DNA from 3 places in the Neobacillus sp. SRL179 genome. Region 1 is predicted to be linked to each of the others. Evidence: riboswitches for the same ligand, from Rfam matches in the RefSeq annotation. Region 1 holds a riboswitch; each other region holds the start of a gene.
What was found. Region 1 has a riboswitch for S-adenosylmethionine ahead of metK (methionine adenosyltransferase). Riboswitches for the same ligand answer to the same signal wherever they lie in the genome.
Positions count from the first base shown of each region.

Region 1 (8,016 bases):
CGTCTCTGAGCCAACAAGGGCAACGTCAGCACCGCCTGAAATTAACGTGGTCATTGTTTTGTCTCCGCCGGGGGTAGTCGTAACGGTCACGTCCAAGCCTTCAGCCTTGAAAAACCCTTTAGCGAGAGCAACATACTGTGGAGCATAAAAAATGGAACGGGTAACTTCAGCAATTCGAACCTTTTCTAATTTTTTTGTCTTTGTTGTAGAATCATTGTTACAAGCTACTAAAGAGAACATCAGAATACTAATGAGAAGAAAGGAGAAACTGATTTTTAATGATTTCTTCATGAATGGAACCTCCTTATTTACCTTAAAAAATCTGGGCTAATTGCCTAAAATATCGTATGTAGGGAAGTAAAATGTGTGAATACCTAGACCATAAATTTTTACAAAAATATAACAAGGGGGAAATGGCAGTGGAGATACATAACGGAAGTATTTTGGAAATCAATCGTTTTCCCTCTCCTAATCCAAACGTCGAATTATCGATTATTACCTATCTTTCCAATGGGTTAAGGGTGAAAGGATTGCTAGCAGCGCCTTTACATGAAGGAACGATGGATGGGTTCCTTTATTTACGCGGCGGAATAAAAAATGTTGGGAAAGTACGGCCAGCGCGAATTGCACAATTTGCCTCTGAGGGATTTATTGTTTTCGCTCCTTACTATCGTGGTAATCAAGGTGGTGAGGGAAATGAGGATTTCGCTGGGGAAGATCGTGAAGATGCCTATGCAGCCTATTTATTGTTACAATCATTGCCGATGGTTAGGGATATCCATGTTTTTGGTTTTTCTCGAGGTGGTGTAATGGCATTGTGGACCGGCATTAACTTTCCAGATGCCGCTTCGGTTGTCACTTGGGGAGGTGTAAGTGACATGACCTTAACCTATAAAGAGCGAAAAGATTTACGGAGAATGATGAAAAGGGTCATTGGCGGGACGCCAGAGAAGTATCCAGAACGTTATAAGGAAAGAACTGCCCTGTATGAACTTGAAAGAATAAATGCACCGGTTCTGATCATTCATGGGGTCAAAGATGAAAATGTCTCCGTGGAACATGCCTACAGACTTGAAAGAAGGCTTAGGTCATTAGATAAACAGGTAGAGTGTTGGTATTTTGATGAGTTTACCCATTACTTTCCCCCGGTATTAAATAGAAAAATTGTCCATGATTTATCAATGTGGATGAAAAACCAGAGCAAAAGATGGTAATATATAGTTAATATAAGCAGAGGAGCGGATTTTAAAGTGGGTATGCCTCTTGAATTAAATACTATGATTGTGACAAAGGGCAGGGAAAATCGGGTAGAAGAGAATCTTTTTGTGCTTGTAAAGGAAGGATATAGACTTTACCCGATTGAAATTCCAATTGAGGTTAGAAAAACAATGGATAGTGATTCAAATGGAATTGCTTTAATTAAAAAAGTGGAGTGGCAACAAAGCACAACTACCATTACCTATGAATTAGTTTCATTAAATTCAACGAACTGAGTAAGCAGTTGAAATCCTGAATTTATTTCACTCCAATTAAAAACGCACACGAGAATAAAATCTCTTGTGCGTTTGTTTTTGATAATTTTTAAGCTATAGGCCCGCCTTTTTCTTCAATTTCAGCCGATACATCGGTGAATTTTTTGAAGTTTTCACGGAATTTTGCTGATAGTTCTTTTGCCTTTTTCATATACGCCTCTGAATCTGCCCATGTTTTATTCGGTAGAAGCACCTCATCAGGAACACCTGCTATATGAAGAGGAATATTTAAGCCGAAAATGTCATCTTTAACGGTTTCGACATGGTTTAATTCACCCTCGAGCGCTGCTTGAACCATTGCCCGTGTATAGGAAAGTTTCATTCTGCTTCCCACTCCGTATTCTCCGCCGGTCCACCCCGTATTAACCAAAAAGACATTGGCGTTATGTTCAAGTATTTTTTCTCCCAGCATATCCGCATATCGAGTCGCAGGGAGCGGCAGGAATGGAGCACCAAAGCAAGTGGAAAAAGTTGCTTGAGGTGATGTGACTCCTCGTTCAGTACCGGCCAGTTTAGAAGTATATCCGCTTAAAAAGTGATACATTGCCTGTTCTTTTGTTAATTTCGCGATTGGAGGCAATACTCCGAAGGCATCAGCCGTTAAAAAAACGATTGTATTTGGATGCCCAGCAATACTTGGCTGAATGATATTATCAATGGCTTCCATTGGATATGCAGCTCTAGTATTTTCTGTTAATTCACCATCGTCATAATCTGGGATTCTTGATTCAGGATTAATCGTGACATTTTCAAGTACCGTTCCGAAACGAATAGCATCAAAAATTTGCGGTTCTTTTTCTCGTGAAAGATTGATACATTTAGCGTAGCAGCCCCCCTCCATATTAAAGACCCCGTTGGAGGACCAGCCATGTTCATCATCGCCGATAAGACGGCGGTTGGCATCAGCTGAAAGGGTGGTTTTTCCTGTTCCAGACAAACCAAAGAATAAGGCAACATCGCCTTCAAGACCGACATTTGCGGAACAATGCATCGGGAAAATATTATTTTCCGGTAATAAGTAATTCATGACAGAAAAAATGGATTTTTTCATTTCACCCGCATATTCCGTCCCGCCAATTAAAACAATCCTGCGTTCAAAAGAGATGATAATAAAGGTTTCAGAGTTTGTACCATCAGTGGAGGGATCAGCCTTAAAATTTGGTGCGGAAATAACTGTAAACCCTGCCTCATGTGTGAGTAATTCGTCTTCTGTTGGCCGAATGAATAACTGTTGTACGAATAGATTGTGCCATGCATACTCATTTATTATCTGGATGGGCAAACGGGACTTTTTATCTGCACCGGCAAAGCCTTTAAATACAAAAATTTCCTCTTGTAGTTTTAAGTGATCAAGAACTTTATGATACAGGTTTGTAAAAATTTCTTCAGAAATAGGTTGATTCGTCCCCCAGGCAATTTTATCCTTAGTGGTTTCCTCAAGGACAATAAATTTGTCTTGTGGTGATCGGCCTGTGTATTTACCAGTAGAAACACTGACAGCCCCTGTTGAAGTTAGTGTACCCTCATTGCGGCTAAGGATCCTTTCAACAAGTTGTGGAACTGATAATTGTACTTGAACATTAGCATCTTGCAACAGTTGTTTTAATTCATTGGGAATATGAACAGAATTCATTTACTGAAACCTTCCTTTATCCATGTTTTATGTTTATTATGCTAAATAGTATAACACATTTTGTTAATTATTCTATACTATTCTGAAAATTCAACAAAAGTTATTGCTTTTATTGTAGGGATTAGGTCTTGTAATATTAGGTATTATATATATATAGGAAGAAAAATAGATTGCTCAAAGGATTTTGTTGGAAAAATTCCATTGACATTGCTCGATAAGGTAGGTTATGATTTACCCTTGAACGGATACTCTCTTATCCCGAGCTGGTGGAGGGACAGACCCAATGAAACCCAGCAACCTGCACACGAAAAATAGATGGATCAAAGAAAATTTTTCGGGCAAAGGTGCTAAATCTGAAGCAAGGCAAGTCCTTGAACGATAAGAGTGAAAGGCACGCAAAACTTTTGCTATCAACCTTTCCTCAAAATGGAAAGGTTTTTTTGTATTTTAGCATAAATTTTTCGTGCTACATAATCGCTGCTATTTATTCCATCGTTTAAATTTTCTATGGGATTTCTTCACGAATATGGTTTAACTAATAATAATCCCATGTTTATTTCATACTACTAAGGGAATGAGTTCCGTATCAACTCGAGGTTAAATGGCAAGGTTGTTATTATCTCATACATATAACCTCACCTTATTCAAAAATAAAGGAGGAATTCAGATGTCAACAAAACGTCGTTTGTTCACTTCTGAATCAGTTACTGAAGGTCATCCCGACAAGATCTGTGACCAAATTTCTGATTCCATTTTAGATGCTATTCTTGCAAAAGATGCTAACGCTCGTGTGGCTGCAGAAACTTCTGTAACCACAGGTTTAGTATTAGTTGCTGGAGAAATCACTACATCTACTTACGTTGATATCCCCAAAATTGTTCGTGAAACCATAAAAGGGATCGGCTATAATCGTGCAAAGTACGGCTTCGACTCCGAAACTTGTGCGGTTTTAACCTCCATTGATGAACAATCACCAGATATTGCAGCGGGCGTTAACCAGGCGCTAGAGGCACGTGAAGGCCACATGTCTGAGGAGGAAATTGAGGCAATTGGTGCAGGGGACCAAGGTTTAATGTTTGGATTTGCTTGTAATGAAACAAAAGAACTTATGCCACTGCCCATTTCACTTGCACATAAGCTTGCCCGCCGCTTAACAGAAGTGCGGAAAGAAGATATATTACCATACCTTCGTCCAGATGGAAAAACCCAAGTAACAGTTGAATATGATGAAAATGATAAACCAGTTCGGATTGATACCATCGTTATTTCAACACAGCACCATCCAGAAGTTACTCTAGAACAGATACAACGAAATGTTAAGGAATATGTTATTAATCCAGTGGTTCCTCAAGAACTAATCGATGAAAATACAAAATATTTTATTAATCCAACAGGACGTTTTGTTATCGGAGGACCACAAGGAGATGCCGGCTTAACAGGCCGGAAAATTATTGTTGATACGTATGGCGGCTATGCACGTCATGGCGGCGGCGCTTTCTCTGGAAAGGATCCTACCAAAGTTGACCGTTCAGCGGCATATGCAGCTCGTTATGTAGCAAAAAATATTGTCGCAGCAGGACTTGCTGAAAAGGTAGAAGTTCAGCTTGCTTATGCGATTGGTGTTGCACGACCGGTCTCCATTTCAGTTGATACTTTTGGTACAGGTAAAGTAAGCGAGGATCAATTGGTTGATTTAGTTAGTGAAAATTTTGATCTTCGCCCAGCCGGAATTATTAAAATGCTGGATCTTCGCCGCCCCATCTACAAAAAAACAGCGGCTTACGGTCACTTTGGACGTACAGATGTTGATCTTCCATGGGAACGCACAGATAAAGCAGACACTTTACGTCAGCAAGCCAACCTTTAATTAACGGAAGCGTGATGATGGAAAACGGAGTTGCATTTCAAGATGTAACTCCGTTTTTTATTTTTCGTCAGTATTAGCGTAGTATGGAATACAATGTTTAAGTAGGTCTATAGAAGTGAAAACTGTAATTACATGAAATTTCCTACTGTTCGGTGTGCAAATTTGACTGTTTTAGTGGTAGTATTAGAGAGGTGTTTTTTTAAAAGACCTTTTAATTTAAATTGGAGTAGGTGAGGTACATAATGTGTGGTTTTATCGGTTGTGTACACGACATAACACAAAACTATAGTGAAGAACAAAAACAGCAGTTTAAAAAAATGAACGATATAATTACCCATCGCGGACCAGATGATGATGGCTTTTATTATGATGACCATATTCAATTTGGTTTTCGCCGCTTAAGTATTATTGATATTGAGAGCGGTCACCAGCCGCTTACGTATGAAAATGAGCGCTATTGGATTATCTTTAATGGTGAAATTTACAACTATGTGGAGCTTCGTGAAGAATTGCTCAAAGAAGGATTATCATTCGCGACAAGTTCTGATACAGAAGTGATTATTGCCTTATATAGTCATATGAAAGAAAAGGCAGTTGAAAAACTGCGCGGAATGTTTGCCTTCGTCATTTGGGATAAACAAGAACAAACGCTGTATGGTGCTCGTGACCCATTTGGAATTAAACCCTTCTTTTATTTTGAAGATGGCGACCGAACATTTTTTGGTTCTGAAAAGAAAAGCATTTTGCTTGCGTTAGAAAATGATGTGTTGAATTATGATTCCTTACAGCATTATTTAACTTATCAATTTGTCCCTGAACCATTTACCTTATCAGAGGGAATTAATAAGCTTGAACCTGGTCATTTTTTCACAAAAAAGATTGGCTCTAAAATGGAAATTAAAAAGTATTGGAAGGCACATTTTAACCCTGTCCATAAATCAGAAGAAGACTTTATTAAAGAGATTAAGGATGTCTTATATGATTCTGTTGAAAAACATATGCGCAGTGATGTTCCGGTAGGTTCATTCCTATCAGGCGGAATTGATTCTTCGATTATTGCCTCCATTGCAAAAGAATATCACCCAGCAATTAAAACTTTCTCCGTTGGATTTGAGCGCAATGGCTTCAGTGAAATAGATGTAGCCAAAGAAACCGCAGATAAGCTTGGTGTAGAAAATATCAGTTATGTGATTACACCGGAAGAATATATGAAGGAAGTTCCTAAAATTATGTGGCATATGGATGATCCACTTGCGGATCCTGCATGTGTTCCGCTCTACTTTGTTGCGCGGGAAGCTCGTAAACACGTAACAGTTGTTCTTTCGGGTGAAGGTGCCGATGAATTATTCGGCGGCTACAATATTTACCGTGAACCACAATCATTAGAAGTGTTTAATAAAATTCCTAGAGTGGGTAAAGTCCTTTTAAAAGGAATTGCTAACATGATGCCAGAAGGGATGAAGGGTAAGAGCTTTATTGAGCGTGGTATCACACCTATGGAGGATCGTTATATAGGTAATGCCAAAATGTTCACAGAAGAAGAAAAGCGTGATCTGTTAAACGTCTACCGTGAAGGATTAGATTATACGGATATTACTAAACCGCTTTATCAAGAATCCCGCGGCTATGACCCGGTTGACCGTATGCAGTATATTGATATCCATACCTGGATGCGCGGTGATATTTTACTCAAGGCTGACCGAGTTACCATGGCACATTCATTAGAGTTGCGGGTGCCGTTCCTTGATAAAGAAGTATTTGAAGTAGCTTCAAGAATTCCAACAAGCATGAAGACGGCGAATGGAACGACCAAGTATATTTTACGTAAAGCGGCAGAAGGGATTGTTCCTTCCCATGTCCTTGACCGTAAGAAACTTGGGTTCCCTGTACCTATTCGTCACTGGTTAAAGAATGAAATGAACGATTGGGCGAAAACCATTATCCGTGAAAGTAACACAGACCACTTAATTAATAAAACGTACGTATTGCGCTTGCTTGAAGACCATTGTCAAGGTAAAGCTGATAACAGCAGAAAAATCTGGACGGTTCTTATGTTTATGGTTTGGCATCAAGTGTACGTAGAAGATGTCTATTCTTTTCAACGGGATTATGCACTTCAAAAGGAATTGCAAACCCTGAAACATTAAATTAGGAGAGCACCCATACTCATTAAAGTTTGGGTGCTTTTCTTTATCAGAGAAGAATATAAAATTTGACTTGGAGAATTGTCCAGCACCAGGACGCTTCCGCTTTTCTTAAGATTGCAGGGATTTATAATATTGGCCCTTCTCGGCATATTCTGTATAAATGCGGGTCATATCTTCTTTATCTTCTGCCGTTAATTCTCTAATAACTTTCGCAGGTCTGCCAAATGCTAAGGTATTAGGGGGGATTTTTTTTCCTTGGGGAACTAAACTGCCTGCGCCAATAAAGGCACCTTCACCAATTTCGGCATTATCAAGAATAATGGACCCCATTCCGATTAATGCTCTTTTCCTAATGGTACAGCTATGGAGAATTACCTGGTGGCCAATGGTTACTTCGTCTTCTAAAATTAGCGGGTTATTAGGACTTTGGTGTAAGATAGAATTGTCTTGGATATTAACTTTATTGCCTATCCTCGTGAGGGCAACATCACCACGTATAACGGAATTAAACCAGACACTAGAGTGTTCACCAATTTCAACATCACCCGTGATGGTTACATAATCGGCAATAAATGCAGTTTTAGCTATTAAAGGATATTTGTCTTTATAAGGGTAAATCATAGCGTTCGCTCCTTTTTGGGTGGATACTTCTATTTTAACGAGAATCTGTTAAGGTTTTCAAAGTATTCAACTTTTTCTTAAAAAACTTTAAATTTAACTGTAGCTAATAACTTATTCTAGGGGGAAAAAATATGTGGAAGTGGGAAGCAGAAGGGGATGCTAAGGCGGTAATTGTAATTGTTCACGGGGCAATGGAGCACCATGGCAGATATGGGT
Region 1 covers NZ_OZ481792.1:3,738,889-3,746,904, reverse strand. Annotated here, with positions in the region: gene AC4E8C_RS18560 (ABC transporter substrate-binding protein) at 1-291, opposite strand, end outside; gene AC4E8C_RS18555 (alpha/beta hydrolase family protein) at 414-1,214, shown strand; gene AC4E8C_RS18550 (DUF2584 domain-containing protein) at 1,251-1,493, shown strand; gene pckA (phosphoenolpyruvate carboxykinase (ATP)) at 1,582-3,165, opposite strand; SAM riboswitch class I at 3,416-3,550, shown strand; gene metK (methionine adenosyltransferase) at 3,833-5,032, shown strand; gene asnB (asparagine synthase (glutamine-hydrolyzing)) at 5,275-7,179, shown strand; gene AC4E8C_RS18530 (gamma carbonic anhydrase) at 7,288-7,800, opposite strand; gene AC4E8C_RS18525 (alpha/beta hydrolase) at 7,932-8,016, shown strand, end outside.

Region 2 (8,016 bases), 2.5 Mb from region 1:
AACGGCTATCAACTTGGCCCATGATTTAGAAGAAGAAGGTGTTCACATCTTAGGGACCACTGTTACAAATGTGGATCACTTAGAGGATAGGAAGGGATTTTACCAACTCCTTGAGGAATTAAAAATTCCGCATATCGAAGGTAAAACGGCTGCTCACCCTGAAGAGTTAGTAGAAGCTGCTGCAAATCTAGGGTACCCAGTATTAGTTCGTCCTTCTTATGTGATCGGCGGACAATCGATGTTTACTATTTTTTCGGAGGAAGAATTAAGCCAATATATAGTTCAGTTAGAGGGAAATTCCCATGCTGCAATGTGGCCATTATTAGTTGATAAATTTTTACCAGGGTTAGAATGTGAAATTGATGTCATTTGTGATGGAAAAAATATCATCGTACCAGGAATTTTTGAACATATTGAAAAAGCAGGGGTACACTCTGGAGATAGTATCTCGGTGTTTCCACCCATTTCTCTATCAGACCAAATAAAAAACACCTTAATTGATTATGCAGAAAAAATTGCTACATCCACACCAGTCATCGGTATGATGAATATTCAGTTTGTCATTTATGAGGGAACGGTCTATGTGTTAGAGGTAAACCCTCGTTCATCACGAACGGTTCCTATAATCAGTAAAGTGACAGGAGTTCCAATGATTGAGTGGGCGACGAGAGTACAATTAGGAGACACATTAGCTGAGTTATGTTCGGACTGCGGATTACTTGCAGAGCCTAATTATTTTTCAGTTAAAGCACCTATATTTTCTTCTAGTAAGTTAAAGGGTGTTGATCCTGTCCTTGGACCAGAAATGAAATCAACAGGAGAAGTACTAGGTATTGGAACAACCTTTCATGCAGCACTTGAAAAATCAATCTCTTCTATTCAAGGAGATGCAGAAAAAAATTACATTTTTTGTTCTATCTCTGACCGTGAAAAACCGGAAAGCTTCACTATTATAGAGGAATTATTAAAGAGGGATTATAAAGTTGCCGCAACAGAAGGCACTGCGTCTTTTCTCCGAGAAAAAGGACTTCAGATTGAACAAGTAATCATGGACGAGGAAGATGTAAAAAAACTTTTCAGAAACAAACCGGTTAAGGCTGTTATAAATATTCCGAATCAAGGCAGAAACAAAATGAAATTTGGTTTTCAAATTCGCGAACATGCAGTCCGTTATAAACTACCAGTGTTTACACACTTAGATACGCTGGAAGCAACGATTGGTTTGTATAAAGAACCTAGAACTGATGATGAAGTACGGACGGTAAGTGAGTATTACAATATTGAAAAGGTAGGTGCCGTTCATGCTAGAGGCAATTAATAAGCAACCTATGGCAAATAAGCTGCCAACTAAGAAAAATGACTTTTTACAGCTTTCTGATTTTAGTACAGACGAAATTCTCACCTTGCTTAATGAGGCTGTCGAACTAAAGAAACTTCAAAAGCAAGGAATTGCCCATCCATTTTTAAGTGGAAAAGTATTAGGGATGATTTTTGAAAAATCATCCACCCGTACAAGGGTGTCATTTGAAGTAGGAATGTTACAGCTCGGCGGACATGCAATTTTTCTTAGCTCAAAGGATATTCAGCTAGGTCGGGGAGAAAGTATTTCTGATACGGCCAAGGTGTTATCTCGTTATGTAGATGGTATTATGATTCGAACATTCTCTCACAGTTCCGTCGAAGAATTAGCTCACCATGCAACCGTTCCCGTAATTAATGGATTAACTGATTTGCAGCACCCAACCCAGGTACTGGCCGATTTATTAACGATAATGGAGCATAAGGGCAAATTGAAAGGTTTAAAGCTGTGTTATATCGGTGACGGTAATAATAATATGCCTCACTCGTTACTAGAGGGGGCAGTAAAAGTTGGGATGGATATTAGCATTGCCAGCCCGCCTGGATACTTGCCAAATGGGAAAATAATAGAAAAGGCAATTCAAGCAGGTAAGCAAACGGCAAGTTCTGTTACTATCACAAACGATCCACTTGAAGCAATTAAGGATGCAGATGTTGTCGTCACCGACGTCTGGACCAGTATGGGGCAGGAAGAGGAAACAGCCACCCGGCTGAAAGCATTCCAAGGATATCAAGTTAATGAGGAATTATGCAGCCATGCAAAAGAGGACTTTATCTTTTTGCACTGTTTACCAGCCCATCGTGGTGAAGAAGTAACAGGAGAGATGATCGATGGTCCCCATTCAGTTGTATTTGACGAAGCAGAGAATCGCTTACATGCCCAAAAAGCAATTTTAAAACTTTTACTATCATAATAGTTTCATTTTTTGTGAGATATGTTGTATAATAATTCTATTAATTGAATAAAAATTCAATATTTGATGCAAGGAGAATTGGAATGACAAAAGAAAAAATTGTTTTAGCATACTCGGGTGGTCTTGATACTTCGGTTTCAGTAAAATGGATACAAGAAAAGTACGGTTATGATGTAATCGCGTTAGGCTTAGATGTGGGTGAAGGAAAAGATTTAGAGGCTATTAAAAACAAAGCTTTGAATGTTGGCGCTATTAAAGCGTATATGATAGATGCAAAAGAATTGTTAGCAAAAGAATATATTTTACCGGCTTTAAAAGCTAACTGTTTATATGAAGGGAAATATCCACTATCCTCAGCTCTATCACGACCGCTTATCTCAAAATTATTAGTAGAGGTAGCGGAAAAAGAAGGAGCAACCGCTGTAGCTCATGGCTGTACGGGGAAAGGGAACGATCAGGTACGTTTTGAGGTTTCCATTCAAGCATTAAATCCAAGCCTAAAGGTTGTTGCTCCCGTTCGTGAATGGGGCATGACGCGTGACGAGGAAATTAAATATGCTGAAGAAAACGGAATTCCAATTCCTGTTGATTTAGATAATCCATTTTCGATTGATGCAAATATCTGGGGACGTGCCTGTGAAGCAGGGGTGTTAGAAGATCCATGGGCAGAGGCGCCTGAAGCTGCCTATGATTGGACGAATCCAATTGAGTTAACACCTGATACACCTGAATATATTGAAATAGAATTTAAGCAGGGAGTTCCTGTTGCCCTTAATGGAGAACAGCTTCCACTCGTCCAATTAATTGAAACCCTGAATACGCTCGGCGGAAAACATGGGGTTGGCCGTATCGACCATATTGAAAATAGATTAGTTGGAATTAAATCAAGAGAAGTGTATGAAAATCCGGCAGCGTTAATTTTAATCAATGCCCACCGTGAACTTGAATGTTTAACCTTGACTCGCGAGGTTACTCAATTCAAGACCCAAGTTGAGCAGCAAATGGCAAAGATTATTTATGAAGGACTTTGGTATTCACCAATCAAACCTGCTCTTGACGCCTTTATTAACGAAACACAAAAGGTTGTAACGGGAACCATTCGTGTCAAGCTTTATAAAGGAAATCATACCGTTGTGGGTAGAAAATCACCACACAGCCTTTATAATGAGGAACTAGCCACCTATGCAAAAGGTGATGCTTTTGATCATAATGCTGCGGTCGGATTTATCAAACTTTGGGGACTGCCAACAAAAGTCTATTCCGAAGTAAATAACAAAGAAACGATATTAAAATAATCCAGATTGCCCTCGAACCCTATTTCGGGGGCTGTCTTCTTTACATTTTGAGGAGGATCTCACATGTCTAAGTTATGGGGCGGACGCTTCACCAAAGAAACAAACAAGCTGGTGGAGGAATTCACAGCTTCAATTTCTTTTGATCAAAAGTTAGCAAGAGAAGATATTACCGGAAGTATGGCCCATGTACAAATGCTGGGTGAATGTGACATTATTCCGATGGAAGATGCTTTAAAAATTAAAGATGGACTCCTTGCTATTAAAAAAATGGTGGATGATAACCAGGTTGACTTTTTAATTGAAGATGAAGACATTCATATGAACATTGAAAAGCTCTTAATTGAAAAAATCGGACCGGTAGGTGGAAAGCTGCATACAGGCAGAAGTCGTAATGATCAAGTGGCAACCGATATGCATCTTTATTTACGTACGAAAACGACAGAACTGATTAAATTGATTGAAGATGTCCAACAAGCCTTACTTGCACAAGCGAAAGAGAATGTTCAGACATTAATTCCTGGATATACCCATCTACAGAGAGCGCAGCCCGTCTCTTTTGCCCATCATGTAATGGCCTATTTTTGGATGTTTGAACGAGATAAAGAAAGATTAATTGATTCATTGAAGCGGGTCAATTGGCTTCCACTTGGTTCAGGTGCATTGGCAGGAACGACATTTCCAATAAATCGTCAACGTGTAGCGGAGCTGCTAGGCTTTGAAACAATTTACCCAAACAGCATGGATGCGGTCAGTGATCGAGATTTTATCCTCGAATTCCTATCAATAGGCTCGATTATTATGACTCATATTTCCAGAATTTCCGAGGAATTAGTTATTTGGTCAAGCCAGGAATTTCAGTTTGTTGAACTTGATGATAGTTTCTGTACAGGTTCAAGTATCATGCCACAAAAGAAAAACCCAGACGTACCTGAATTATTACGAGGGAAAACAGGGAGAACATACGGGAATTTACTTGGATTATTGACTGTGCTAAAAGGTTTGCCCTTAGCTTATAACAAGGATCTGCAAGAAGATAAAGAAGGCATGTTTGATACAGTCGAAACACTGGAAGGTTCTTTAAAACTGTTAGCACCTATGATTGAAACTATGACAGTAAAAAAAGATATTATGCGCAAAGCCATCAACAATGATTTTTCTAATGCCACTGATATTGCAGATTACTTAGTTAGGAAGGGATTACCGTTCCGTGAGGCACATGAGGTGATTGGGAAAATCGTTCTATATGCCATTCAGTCGAACAAATTTTTGCTCGATTTGAGCTTTGAAGAATATCAGGAATTCAGCACATTGTTTGAAGAAGACATCTATGAGGTATTAGCACCAGAACATGTTGTGGCTGTTCGGAACAGCTTTGGTGGAACAGCACCAGAACAAGTGGAGAAACAAATAAAATTAGCAGAGAGCAAGCTGCTTGAATAAAACATTTTTTTCAATATTATTGACAATTATAATTAATTAAACTAGAATACTCTTTATAACTTGAGAATTTTGTGAAAAATAAATAAACTCTTATCCAGAGCGGCGGAGGGACTAGGCCCGATGAAGCCCGGCAACCTTCAAGGTATTCCTTGAAAAGGTGCTAATTCCTGCAGGTTATCCTATAACCTGATAGATAAGAGGAGGAGTCTAGCCCTCTTCTTATGAAGAGGGCTTTTCTCTTATAAAAAATACATATTAAGTGTTTAGTTAAATGAAGGGTGGATTAACATGTCAGCAATAAAAGTGGCAATCCTTGGTTTTGGTACGGTTGGTGAAGGTGTCTATCGGACGATACTATCTCATGCTGAAGAATTAACAGCTGTATTGGGAAAAAAAGTTGAGGTTGCAGCTGTCCTAATCAGAAATGAGCAGAAGGAAAGAAACATTCGTGAGGATGTTTTGATTACAACGGACTTTGCTGATATTTTAAACTTGCCTCAACTCGATATCGTCATCGAGGCAATTGTTGAAAAGGAGCCACCTTTTTTATATTTGAAAAAAGCGATTGAACGAGGAAGTCACATCATTACAGCTAATAAAGAGATGTTTGCCCATTATGGTAACGAACTACTTGAGTTAGCGGAACAACATCATGTTTCAGTTGGGTTTGAAGCAACTGTAGCCGGGGGAATTCCTGTCATTCAGACACTTCGGCAATTATTAAATATCAACCGTGTTCAGCAGGTTCAGGGTATCTTAAATGGAACATCAAATTTTATCTTGACCGAGATGCGAGAAGAGAAGCAGTCATTTGCACAAGCTTTAAAACATGCCCAGGAGAATGGGTATGCTGAGGCTAATCCAAAGAATGATGTAGAGGGTTACGATGCTTTTTATAAGGCTATGATCCTAAGTAGACTAGCCTTTGGAGAAGAGCCCAAGTGGCAGGAGGTTGATTTTGAAGGGATTACCTCCATAACAAGCCAGCTGATTGAAACAGCGGAACTGCTTGGTCTAAGGTTTAAGCATATTGCGAGTATCAGCAGGGAGAATGACCAATTACTCACATCGGTTAAACCGGTTCTGGTTGGAAAAGAGCATCCTTTCTATCATGTAGAAGGCGTACAAAACGCGATAAATGTTCAGTCGGATATTGTTGGTACCATTACCCTTCAAGGTCCCGGGGCAGGAATGTACCCTACAGCAAGTGCTGTTATCGAGGATTTAGTATATGTATGTCAAAATCGCCCTGCCCAACGAAGTTTTCTTCAAACAAAAGAATCTATCACAGATCAGATAGAGAATCAAATTGAAGAACAATGGTTAGTACACGGGTTAACTAACCAAGTGACAAACCTTTCGATTACGGTGGTTGAACAAGTAGAAGAAGGAACATGGATAATTAAGGCTGCAAGGAATGAGATCGAGTGTCTTTCAAAGCTGGAAGAAGGTCTAGTTTATTATCAAATTATTGGGGAATATGAAAAAATAAATAATCGTGCCGAAATAGTTTTTTAATGCGAAAGTAATACGTGGAACAGTCAATTTAAGGATATTGTTATTCCATTCACATTTTATTCAATTTTCTACTGTTATTATGTTAAAAAACTGTGAAAGCCGTTGCCACCCTATTCCTTAGAGTGTATATTGGGGGTGGAAAGAAGTTAGTGAAGTTATGACCATTCTTGTTATTAACGGATCCATTTGAGTTCTAACCGCTTTTCTGAGCGGCAACCTCTCTAATAGAACTCAGTAACAATTCTTTCCCCCAGACATAGTTAAGAAGCAGGGCGCCCTGCTTCTTTTTTTTAGAAAAATAAAAAATTTATAGTTTTTACTTTGAGAATTGTCTAGCTCCAACGCCCTAGCGGCTAGTGTCCTTCGCTCTCCGCCCTACGATAAGTCAACATCGAATCGCCTCCGGCTCTTCGTGTTTCCTTTATCTCAGTTGGAGCGCTCCAGGCCATACGCCGCTGACCAGGGCGCTTTCGCTTTTCTTATTTCTTACGGTTTTTTACACGCTGGTTCGCAGCATTAGCTCGTGCTTGTGCCTCAAGATCGGCATGGTCAGCAAATTCTGCTGAATACTCCACGTCTTTTCCATCAGTTTTTAAGTTTTTTGGCGTTTGTGGAAGTGAACCTTTATTGTGTTTTTGTCCTTGTGCACGACCCATGAAAAAAACCCCCTTTCAGTATGAACTAGTGAGAGCCTTAATGCTGCTCCCATTACTAGCTTTTACATTTTGAAAGAGGTCCATTAATGGAAATAATTAATTTTTAAAGACGTGTCTTTTTATCATGAAAACCTGCTGCACGGTCAGCCATTCTAAACTCTCGTTGATATTTTACTTCTTGCATACTAGTTAAGGAGTATTTTCCGCCATCTCTGCTGTCCTTTTTCTTCTTTTCGCCCATTTTGCTCATTCCTTTCAACATTTTTTTGTTAATCGTTATAAACTAAGTGGTAAAAGTTAAAGCACTAAATATGTACTTATTCCCATTTTTACCTTTAAGGAAAAGAATGATACTTTTTTAGGGGAATTTATTTTTAAAAAATCATGATGAGTATGGTAAAGTAGGTTTGAGGTGAACGATATGGCCATTATTACAAAAATCACCACACAACAGAAAAATCAAGATCGGTTTAATGTGTTTATGGATTATAGCGATGGCAAAGGTGAAGTATATGCTTTCAGTGTTGACAGTAATGTATTAATTAAATTTCAATTAAAAAAGGGAATGGAGATTGATGAATTTTCCTTCCTAGAAATTCAATATCAGGATGACATTCGCAAGGCCTATAATCAAGCAATCAATTACTTGGCAAGAAGAATGCGATCCGAGAAGGAAATAGTGGATTATCTTGCAAAAAAGGAAATCGAAGAGCCAATCATTGAAGAGGTCATACATAAATTAACTGCTCAAAAGTACATTAATGATTTAGAATTTGCTTTAGCTTTTGTGAGGACACAGGTTAATACAACAGATAAAGGCTCTAATGTAATCAA
Region 2 covers NZ_OZ481792.1:1,154,650-1,162,665, forward strand. Annotated here, with positions in the region: gene carB (carbamoyl-phosphate synthase (glutamine-hydrolyzing) large subunit) at 1-1,318, shown strand, start outside; gene argF (ornithine carbamoyltransferase) at 1,329-2,273, shown strand; gene AC4E8C_RS05610 (argininosuccinate synthase) at 2,357-3,568, shown strand; gene argH (argininosuccinate lyase) at 3,632-5,008, shown strand; SAM riboswitch class I at 5,096-5,208, shown strand; gene AC4E8C_RS05620 (homoserine dehydrogenase) at 5,297-6,526, shown strand; gene AC4E8C_RS05625 (YfhD family protein) at 7,006-7,182, opposite strand; gene AC4E8C_RS05630 (YfhE family protein) at 7,286-7,423, opposite strand; gene recX (recombination regulator RecX) at 7,604-8,016, shown strand, end outside.
Region 2: it holds a riboswitch for S-adenosylmethionine, as region 1 does, so the genes downstream of both, AC4E8C_RS05620 (homoserine dehydrogenase) here and metK (methionine adenosyltransferase) in region 1, are expected to answer to the same signal.

Region 3 (8,016 bases), 2.0 Mb from region 1:
TTAAATCCATGGATGACGGCTGAAACACCCTGACTTAAGGTCGGAGCTTCCGCTGGTTCTACCCCAATAAGCCGAACATCTTTTTCATCAATATAGTGGGCAAATGCACCAATCGCATTACTTCCACCGCCCGTACAGGCAATCACTGCAGTTGGCAGTTTTCCTTCTTTTTCAAGGACCTGACGTTTGGACTCTTCACTTATAATCGCCTGAAAATGTTTGACCATGGTTGGATAAGGATGTGGTCCGACGGCAGAACCTAATAGATAAAATGTATTATTATAGTTTTGGACTAGGTCTCCTAATGCTTCGTCAACTGCATCTTTTAGACGCCCTTGCCCCTTTGACACCGGAATCACCTTTGCTCCGAGCAATTCCATCCGGAACACATTCAGCGCCTGGCGTTCGGTATCTAACTTGCCCATATAGATGACACATTCCATCCCAAACATGGCACAGGCTGTTGCCGTTGCCACACCGTGTTGCCCAGCTCCTGTTTCCGCAATAATCCGCTTGATGCCCATTCGTTTTGCTAACAAGATTTGTCCCAGCGCATTATTAATTTTGTGGGCTCCTGTATGATTTAAATCTTCCCGTTTTAAGTAAATTTTCGCTCCGCCAATTTGCTTCGTTAAATTCTCGGCAAATGTAAGTGGATTTTCTCTCCCGATATATTCTTTTAAATAGTATTTATACTCCTCAATAAATTTCGGATCGTCTTTATACCGATAAAATTGTTCCTCTAATTCGTTCATGACAATCTGCAAGTCATCTGGAACAAAACTTCCTCCAAACTCACCAAAATACCCTTTGCTCTCTACACTCGTTCTTTCCATCCTCTTCTCGTCTCCTTCTCAACTATATTTTGGTTTAGCCTCAAAAAAATAACCGAATTTTCAAATATATTTTAACACGTTGTTCTTTTCAAGCAAACTATTATGCAAGTCATTTTGTGCGGCTGCCCCCGTTTCCACTTTTTTATTGACATTCTCTTAAAATAGCTTTAGGATAATCATTAATTTAATATTTCAAAATCTTATCCAGAGAGGTGGAGGGACTGGCCCTGCGATACCTCAGCAACAGCCTTATTATGTGGACTGTGCTAATTCCAGAAGCTTATGTGTAAGCTTGAAGATAAGAAGAGTGTATACCTTTTATTTATAATCAAACCTCTTCTTATCTAAGAAGAGGTTTTTATTTTTTTCAATATGAATTACTAGAATAGGAGCGGATTACCTTGACTAAAACATTAGTGAAAGCACCATTTACAGCTGATCATGTGGGAAGTTTTTTAAGACCGGAACGATTGAAAAAAGCGAGACTACAAAAACAAAACGGTGAAATTACGGCCGAACAGTTACGTCAGATTGAAGATGAAGAGATAATCCGCCTGGTAGAAAAACAAAAAGAAGTCGGTTTACAGGCCGTAACGGATGGAGAATTAAGACGCGCTTGGTGGCATTTTGATTTTCTCGGCGGACTTGAAGGGGTTGAGTTTGTCCAAACAGAAAAAGGATTACAATTTAACGGAGTGGAAACGAGAGCACACGGGGTCAAGGTAACAGGAAAAATTGACTTCGGTAACCATCCAATGATAGAGGATTATAAATTCTTACACAGCATTGCCGGTGACCATGTCGCGAAATTTACGATCCCAAGTCCTAATATGTTAATTGTCCGTGGTCAGGGAATTAGTGATGTTTACGAACATCAAGATGAATTTGTAGATGATTTAATTCGTGCCTACCAAAAAGCGATTCAAGCCTTTTATGATGCCGGCTGCCGCTACTTGCAATTAGATGATACTTCATGGGCATCGTTGTTCTCAGAGACAGGCAGAGACAAATTAAAAAAGGATGGTTTTGAGCCTGCCAACTTAGCCCAAACATTGGCTAGAGCGATTAATGAATCGATTGCGAACAAACCCGAAGATTTAGTTATTACGATGCACATTTGCAGAGGAAACTTCCAATCTACTTATACTTCAACAGGCGGATATGATTTTGCCTCTGAAATCATTTTTGGCGGTTTAAATGTGGATGGCTTATTCCTAGAGTTTGATGATGAACGTTCAGGCGGCTTTGAACCCCTTCGTCATGTTAAGCGAAATGACCTGCGAATTGTCTTGGGATTAATTACATCGAAATTCGGCGACCTCGAGAATCCAGAAAAAATAAAAGCAAGAATAAAGGAAGCCAATCAATATCTTCCATTGGATCAACTTTGCTTGAGCCCACAATGCGGCTTCTCTTCCACAGAAGAAGGAAACCTCTTAACAGAAGAACAACAATGGGACAAAGTACGCCATGTGATTAGCATTGCACAGGATGTTTGGAATTAGTTCATGGGGGACGGTTCTTCTGCACCAAATGGTGTAGAAGAACCGTCCCCATGCTTGCTAACACCTGACATATTTGCGTTTAAAACCAATTCTTCCTTTATCTATTCCTTGTTGGATATTTTCTGAAGCAAGCAGTATACTGTTTTTCTTGTTGTCCCGCTTGATTTCGACTGGACCTACTGCCTTTGCGGTTTCAACCGCCTTTTCATGGAGCGGCACGTAGGAAATCCCGACTGTGTAAATAAAATTATTCATAGAAGATTTTGTACGTTCAGGTGAATCTTGAATCGTACTTTCTACCTGATCTAGCATCCTGGCAATTTTGTCTGCACTAAATTCGCTGTCCGGCCGATTACCCAAAAGCCAGCAGTAACAGCTCCAGCCTGCCGACATTTTAAGTTCTTCCCCGCTTGCAATCCATTTATCAGCCACCGCTTGTGCAATATCGGTTTCGGATAGAGTTACGGCCACCACAAAATCTGACAGCATATAAAAATAAGCATCCTCAATCCAACGTTCAAAATCATCCTCTGTCATTGTCTTTGGATCCGCGATAACACCAGCAAAGTACATAGCATCGTAGTTCCCAGTGGCGTAAAGCTGCTCAGCTAAAGGCTGATTTTTCTTGATTTTCTTTGCAAGTGGCTTCATTGCCCCTGTAGCTACCCCAAAAAGCGGCTCGTGTGCACCATTGCTTAGGTAAATCTTTTTCATTCGTTCTTTTCCGAGTGCTTCCAATTCCTGCATAACCGTTTCGAAATCCATCGTTTAGCACTTCCTTCTTTATAAACAAATTGTCTTGAACTTTATATTTATTTTTACAACTTCATATTACCCTTAATGATATGTTTATTTAACCCCAGAAAAAGGAATCTATTTGAATTATATCAAATATTTTTCCAGTTTTAATAAATTCTGGTTTATGATACACTGCGGGTGTCAGGTACCTTTTTATTGTTTAACCCCCTAAACCGTTGTATAATCTTTATCCATACACAATTATTTTTGGTTACGAAATATATGCAGAAAGAGAGACATGAATGAAATCAAATAAATTACCATTGTATTTATTAATGTTTGATATGTTTATTACGTTTAGCGCGGTTGGACTTATCATTCCTGTTATGCCAAGCTATTTGAAAACCTTTGGAGCCGCTGGACAAGCTTTAGGCTTTATCATTGCTATTATTGCTTTTGCTCAGTTTATTTTCTCTCCCATGGCGGGAAATTTATCTGACCGGCATGGACGTAAAAATTTAATCGTCTTCGGACTTTTCGTGAATGGTATTTCCCAAATCTTCTTCGGGTTATCCTCAGAGCTATGGATGCTTTATGTCTGCAGATTCTTTACGGGGATCGGTTCAGCGTTTATCGTCCCACCCGTTATGGCCTATGTGGCTGATATCACCACCCTTAAAGAACGTGGGAAAGCCATGGGTTTGATTGGGGCTGCGATCTCACTAGGATTTATGATTGGACCTGGGATTGGCGGGTTCCTCTCAAATGTAAGCTTGCATTTTCCGTTTTACTTTGGCGGTTCCGCTACCGTAATAGCTGGGATTTTATCTTTCGTCATCCTCCCCTATATCAAACCAGTTTTGAAAGATCAAGGGAAGGGAGAGAACTTATTTAAACAAATGGCCCGTTCCTTTAAAACAAGCTATTTTGTTTTATTAATTGTTGTGTTTGTTTTCTCTTTTGGGATTGCCAACTTCCAATCAACGCTGTCCATGTTTTTGACGTATAAACAACATTTTACTCCAAATGGTATTGCGATTGTCCTGACAGTGGGCGGCTTTGTCGGTGTAATCATTCAAGCCTTCGCACTTAATAAACTATTTGCGATCTTTGGAGAAATGAAAATTATTCTATTTGCTTTACTTCTTGCGGCATTTAGTATGTATGGCATGTTATACGTTAGCGGCTTTTTCATTATTCTATTAGTTGCAACTCTATTCTCGACTGCGACGACCTTAATACGCCCAGCAGTTAATACCTTAATTTCGAAAATTGCCGGCGATGAACAAGGTTATGCTGCGGGAATGAATAATTCCTATATGAGTTTAGGCAATATGATAGGGCCGGCACTAGCCGGAACTCTATTTGACTGGCATATGTCTATACCGTTTACGTTCGGCGCGATTATTTTGATTGGCTGCTTCTTCCTAACTTATAGTTGGGCAAAGAAAAAGAATGCCATCTCGCAACATGCATAAGAATCAAAAAAAGAATCCTGACCCTTTGGCGTCGGGATTCTTTTTTTTATAATATTTTTGATGTCTCTTAAATATACTTTTTAAAAATCAACGTCGCATTATGCCCGCCGAATCCCAATGAGTTTGACAGCACGACCTGAATGTCTTTTTTCCTTGCCACGTTTGGAACATAGTCCAGATCAAGTTCTTCATCTGGTGTTTCATAATTAATCGTTGGGGGAATGATGCCATCCTGTATGGCTAACACTGAAAAAATGGCCTCTATCGCACCCGTTGCCCCCAACAAATGTCCGGTCATTGATTTGGTAGAGCTCACTGCCAGTTGATAGGCATGTTCTTTAAATACTTCTTTAATGGCTAACGTTTCGTACAGATCATTATAATAGGTGGACGTACCATGTGCATTGATATAGTCCACCTGATTGGTGGAGATTCCGGCATCCTCTAATGCTAATTTCATCGCACGCTGAGCCCCTTCTCCTTCCGGTGCAGGTGTCGTAATATGATGGGCATCACCTGTTGCACCATATCCAATCAGCTCCCCATAAATGTGAGCGCCGCGGGCTAACGCGTGCTCTAGCTCTTCTAATATGACGATTCCTGCACCTTCCCCAATGACAAACCCATCACGATTCTTATCAAATGGACGGCTGGCTGTTGTAAGATCGGGATTTTTTGAAAGAGCGGTCATATTTGAAAAACCTGCAACCGTCATCTCTGTAATAGTAGCCTCTGTTCCGCCTGCCACTACCATATCAATATCCCCTTTTTGGATTACGCGGAAGGCATCACCAATGGAATTTGCCCCGGATGCACATGCTGTAACGGAACAATTGTTAATCCCTTTTGCCCCAAGTGCAATCGATACCTGCCCTGCCGCCATATCTGGGATAAACATTGGAATCGTAAACGGATTGACCCTTCTTTGTCCTTTTTCTAAAAACTTCTTATGCTGTTCTTCAAACTCGCCTAAGCCGCCGATTCCTGAGCCAATCCAAACCCCGACACGTTCGGGTGCGATGTCCTCACCGATTTTAATTCCTGCATCTTGTACCGCCATTTGGCTGGCAGCCACAGCAAATTGGCTATAGCGCCCCATTCTTCTTGCTTCTTTTTTATCCATAAAGGTTTCTGGGGTAAAGTCTTTTACTTCAGCTGCAATCTTGACATCGACCTTCTCTACATCAAATATAGTAGCTGGACCAACACCCGACGCACCGTTTTTAATCTGTTCCCATGTTGTTTGAGCATCATTCCCCAAAGGAGTAACGGCTCCAATACCTGTAATCACTACTCTTTTTTTCATATAATGCTCTCTCCCACTATTTATTTAAAAAAATCTGCGAATAATTGACTAGATGATTTTAAAGCTATCTCTTCTATTTTAACCATTTCCAAGTGGTTGGCAAACCCAAATGGGATTATGGTTCCAAAGCCTCATTCGTTCGCCAACTGAAAACATTCATTGTAAAATAACTTTAATCGGCTGTTAGAATTGGTTTTATAAATACTTGCGGGGTGATTTAATTGAAAATTGGTATCATAGGTTTGGGGGATATCGCTAAAAAGGCCTACCTCCCTGTTCTTTCAGAAAAGGAAGGGATTGACCTAGTACTTTGTACAAGAAATATGGACACTCTCAACACCTTATCGAAAAAATATCGGATTCACGAAAAGGTTCAGACTGTCGATGAGCTGATCACCATGAACATCGATGCTGCCATTGTGAGCACTGCCACTGAGGCCCATTTTGAAATAGCCAAGACCTTATTAAAAAGCGGAATAAATGTCTACATTGATAAGCCCATTTCGATGAATTTTGCTGAAACGCTGCAAATTCAACAACTTGCAAAAGAGTCTGGCAAGATCGCTATGGTGGGTTTTAATAGACGGTTTATCCCGCGAGTGAATGAGTTAAAAGAACATGGTAAGCCTAGTTTAATTATCATGCAAAAAAACCGCTTTGCCACTCCGGACTATACAAGAAGATTTGTTGTCGAGGACTTTATCCACGTTGTCGACACTCTCCGATTTCTAATGGCTTCAGAGGTTCATGATGTTAAGGTAGAGTACCTTAAAAAGGGAGAACTGCTCCATCATTTGGTGATCCAGCTCATTGGAGATGGCTGTACGTCAATTGGTATCATGAATAGAAATAGCGGGGTTACGGAAGAAATCATTGAGTATTCGACCAGTCATCATAAATATGTCGTCAATAATCTAGTGGAAACGACTCACTTTCACAACAAGGAAATTAGCCTTACAAAATTCGGGGACTGGGAACCAACCCTCTATAAACGCGGCTTCAATCAAATCATCGATCATTTTATTGATTGTGTTCAAAATAGTAAAACCCCTCATCCATCCATAGATGATTCAGTCATCACCCACGAAATCTGCGAAAGAATCGTAAATCACATTGAATATGGTGCCTGACACCCTTTTTAATGTTGCGATGTTTATTACGATAGGGTCAGTGTTAAACTAAGTGATAGCTTTCTAGGGAGAAGGATGTGTCTTACATGGATTTTCACCAAGGTCAGGAAATGCTTACGATCATGGAGTGGATTCTTCGGGCGGTTGTTGTTTTTGTCTTTCTGTTGATTGTTGCTAGAGTTTTAGGCCAGCGGGCCATCTCCCAATTAAGGCTCCTGGATTTTGTTATTGCTTTAGTGATCGGAAATATTATTGCCCATCCTTTATCAGATGAGCGGATTGGGCTAAAGGGTTCAGTTGTATCTACTATTGTATTGGTTGTTTTGTATCTTAGCGGTATTATGATGAACCTTAAATGGCCCTGGTTTAGAAAGCTAATCAATCATGCTCCAGTCACCATTGTTCAAAACGGAGAAATCCTCTATCAAGGGTTAAAAAAAGCCAGAATTTCCATTGATGTTTTGTTAGAAGAATTACGGGAAGAAAAAGTAGAAGATTTGAAGAAAGTAGTCCTAGCCATTTGGGAAGCAGATGGGAAAATCTCCGTCTTTTTAGATTCAAAATACCAACCGATTACACCAGCGTCTTACCAGATGGAAGTAGACCCTTTTGAATTACCAAGGATCATTATTAAGGAGGGTAAAATTATCTCGAAGGAGCTGCATCAAATTCAAAAGAATGAAGACTGGGTTATTTCCACTTTAGAACGGTTGTACCAAACTAACGTCCGCAACGTACTGCTAGCTACCGTAGATACAAAAGATCATCTTAAGGTCTTTTTTTATAAATAAACCCCTTATTGCGAGACACAAAAGGTTGGAAAAGGCAGGATACCTCTTCTATCTTTGGCTATGCTTTTAATTCAAATAAATCACGGGAGGAAAATTATTATGGCAACCTTAACATTGTATGTGAAAGAAGCTGTTAACGAACAACCCATTCAAACATTAGAAACCACTTTATCGCAAATGGAAGGCATTGAAAGAGCCCTTGTAGACACCAATGATGGTGAAGTAAAAATTG
Region 3 covers NZ_OZ481792.1:656,348-664,363, reverse strand. Annotated here, with positions in the region: gene trpB (tryptophan synthase subunit beta) at 1-836, opposite strand, end outside; SAM riboswitch class I at 1,034-1,141, shown strand; gene AC4E8C_RS03265 (5-methyltetrahydropteroyltriglutamate--homocysteine S-methyltransferase) at 1,238-2,341, shown strand; gene AC4E8C_RS03260 (DNA alkylation repair protein) at 2,399-3,106, opposite strand; gene AC4E8C_RS03255 (MFS transporter) at 3,382-4,557, shown strand; gene fabF (beta-ketoacyl-ACP synthase II) at 4,625-5,863, opposite strand; gene AC4E8C_RS03245 (Gfo/Idh/MocA family protein) at 6,085-6,993, shown strand; gene AC4E8C_RS03240 (DUF421 domain-containing protein) at 7,080-7,784, shown strand; gene AC4E8C_RS03235 (cation transporter) at 7,884-8,016, shown strand, end outside.
Region 3: it holds a riboswitch for S-adenosylmethionine, as region 1 does, so the genes downstream of both, AC4E8C_RS03265 (5-methyltetrahydropteroyltriglutamate--homocysteine S-methyltransferase) here and metK (methionine adenosyltransferase) in region 1, are expected to answer to the same signal.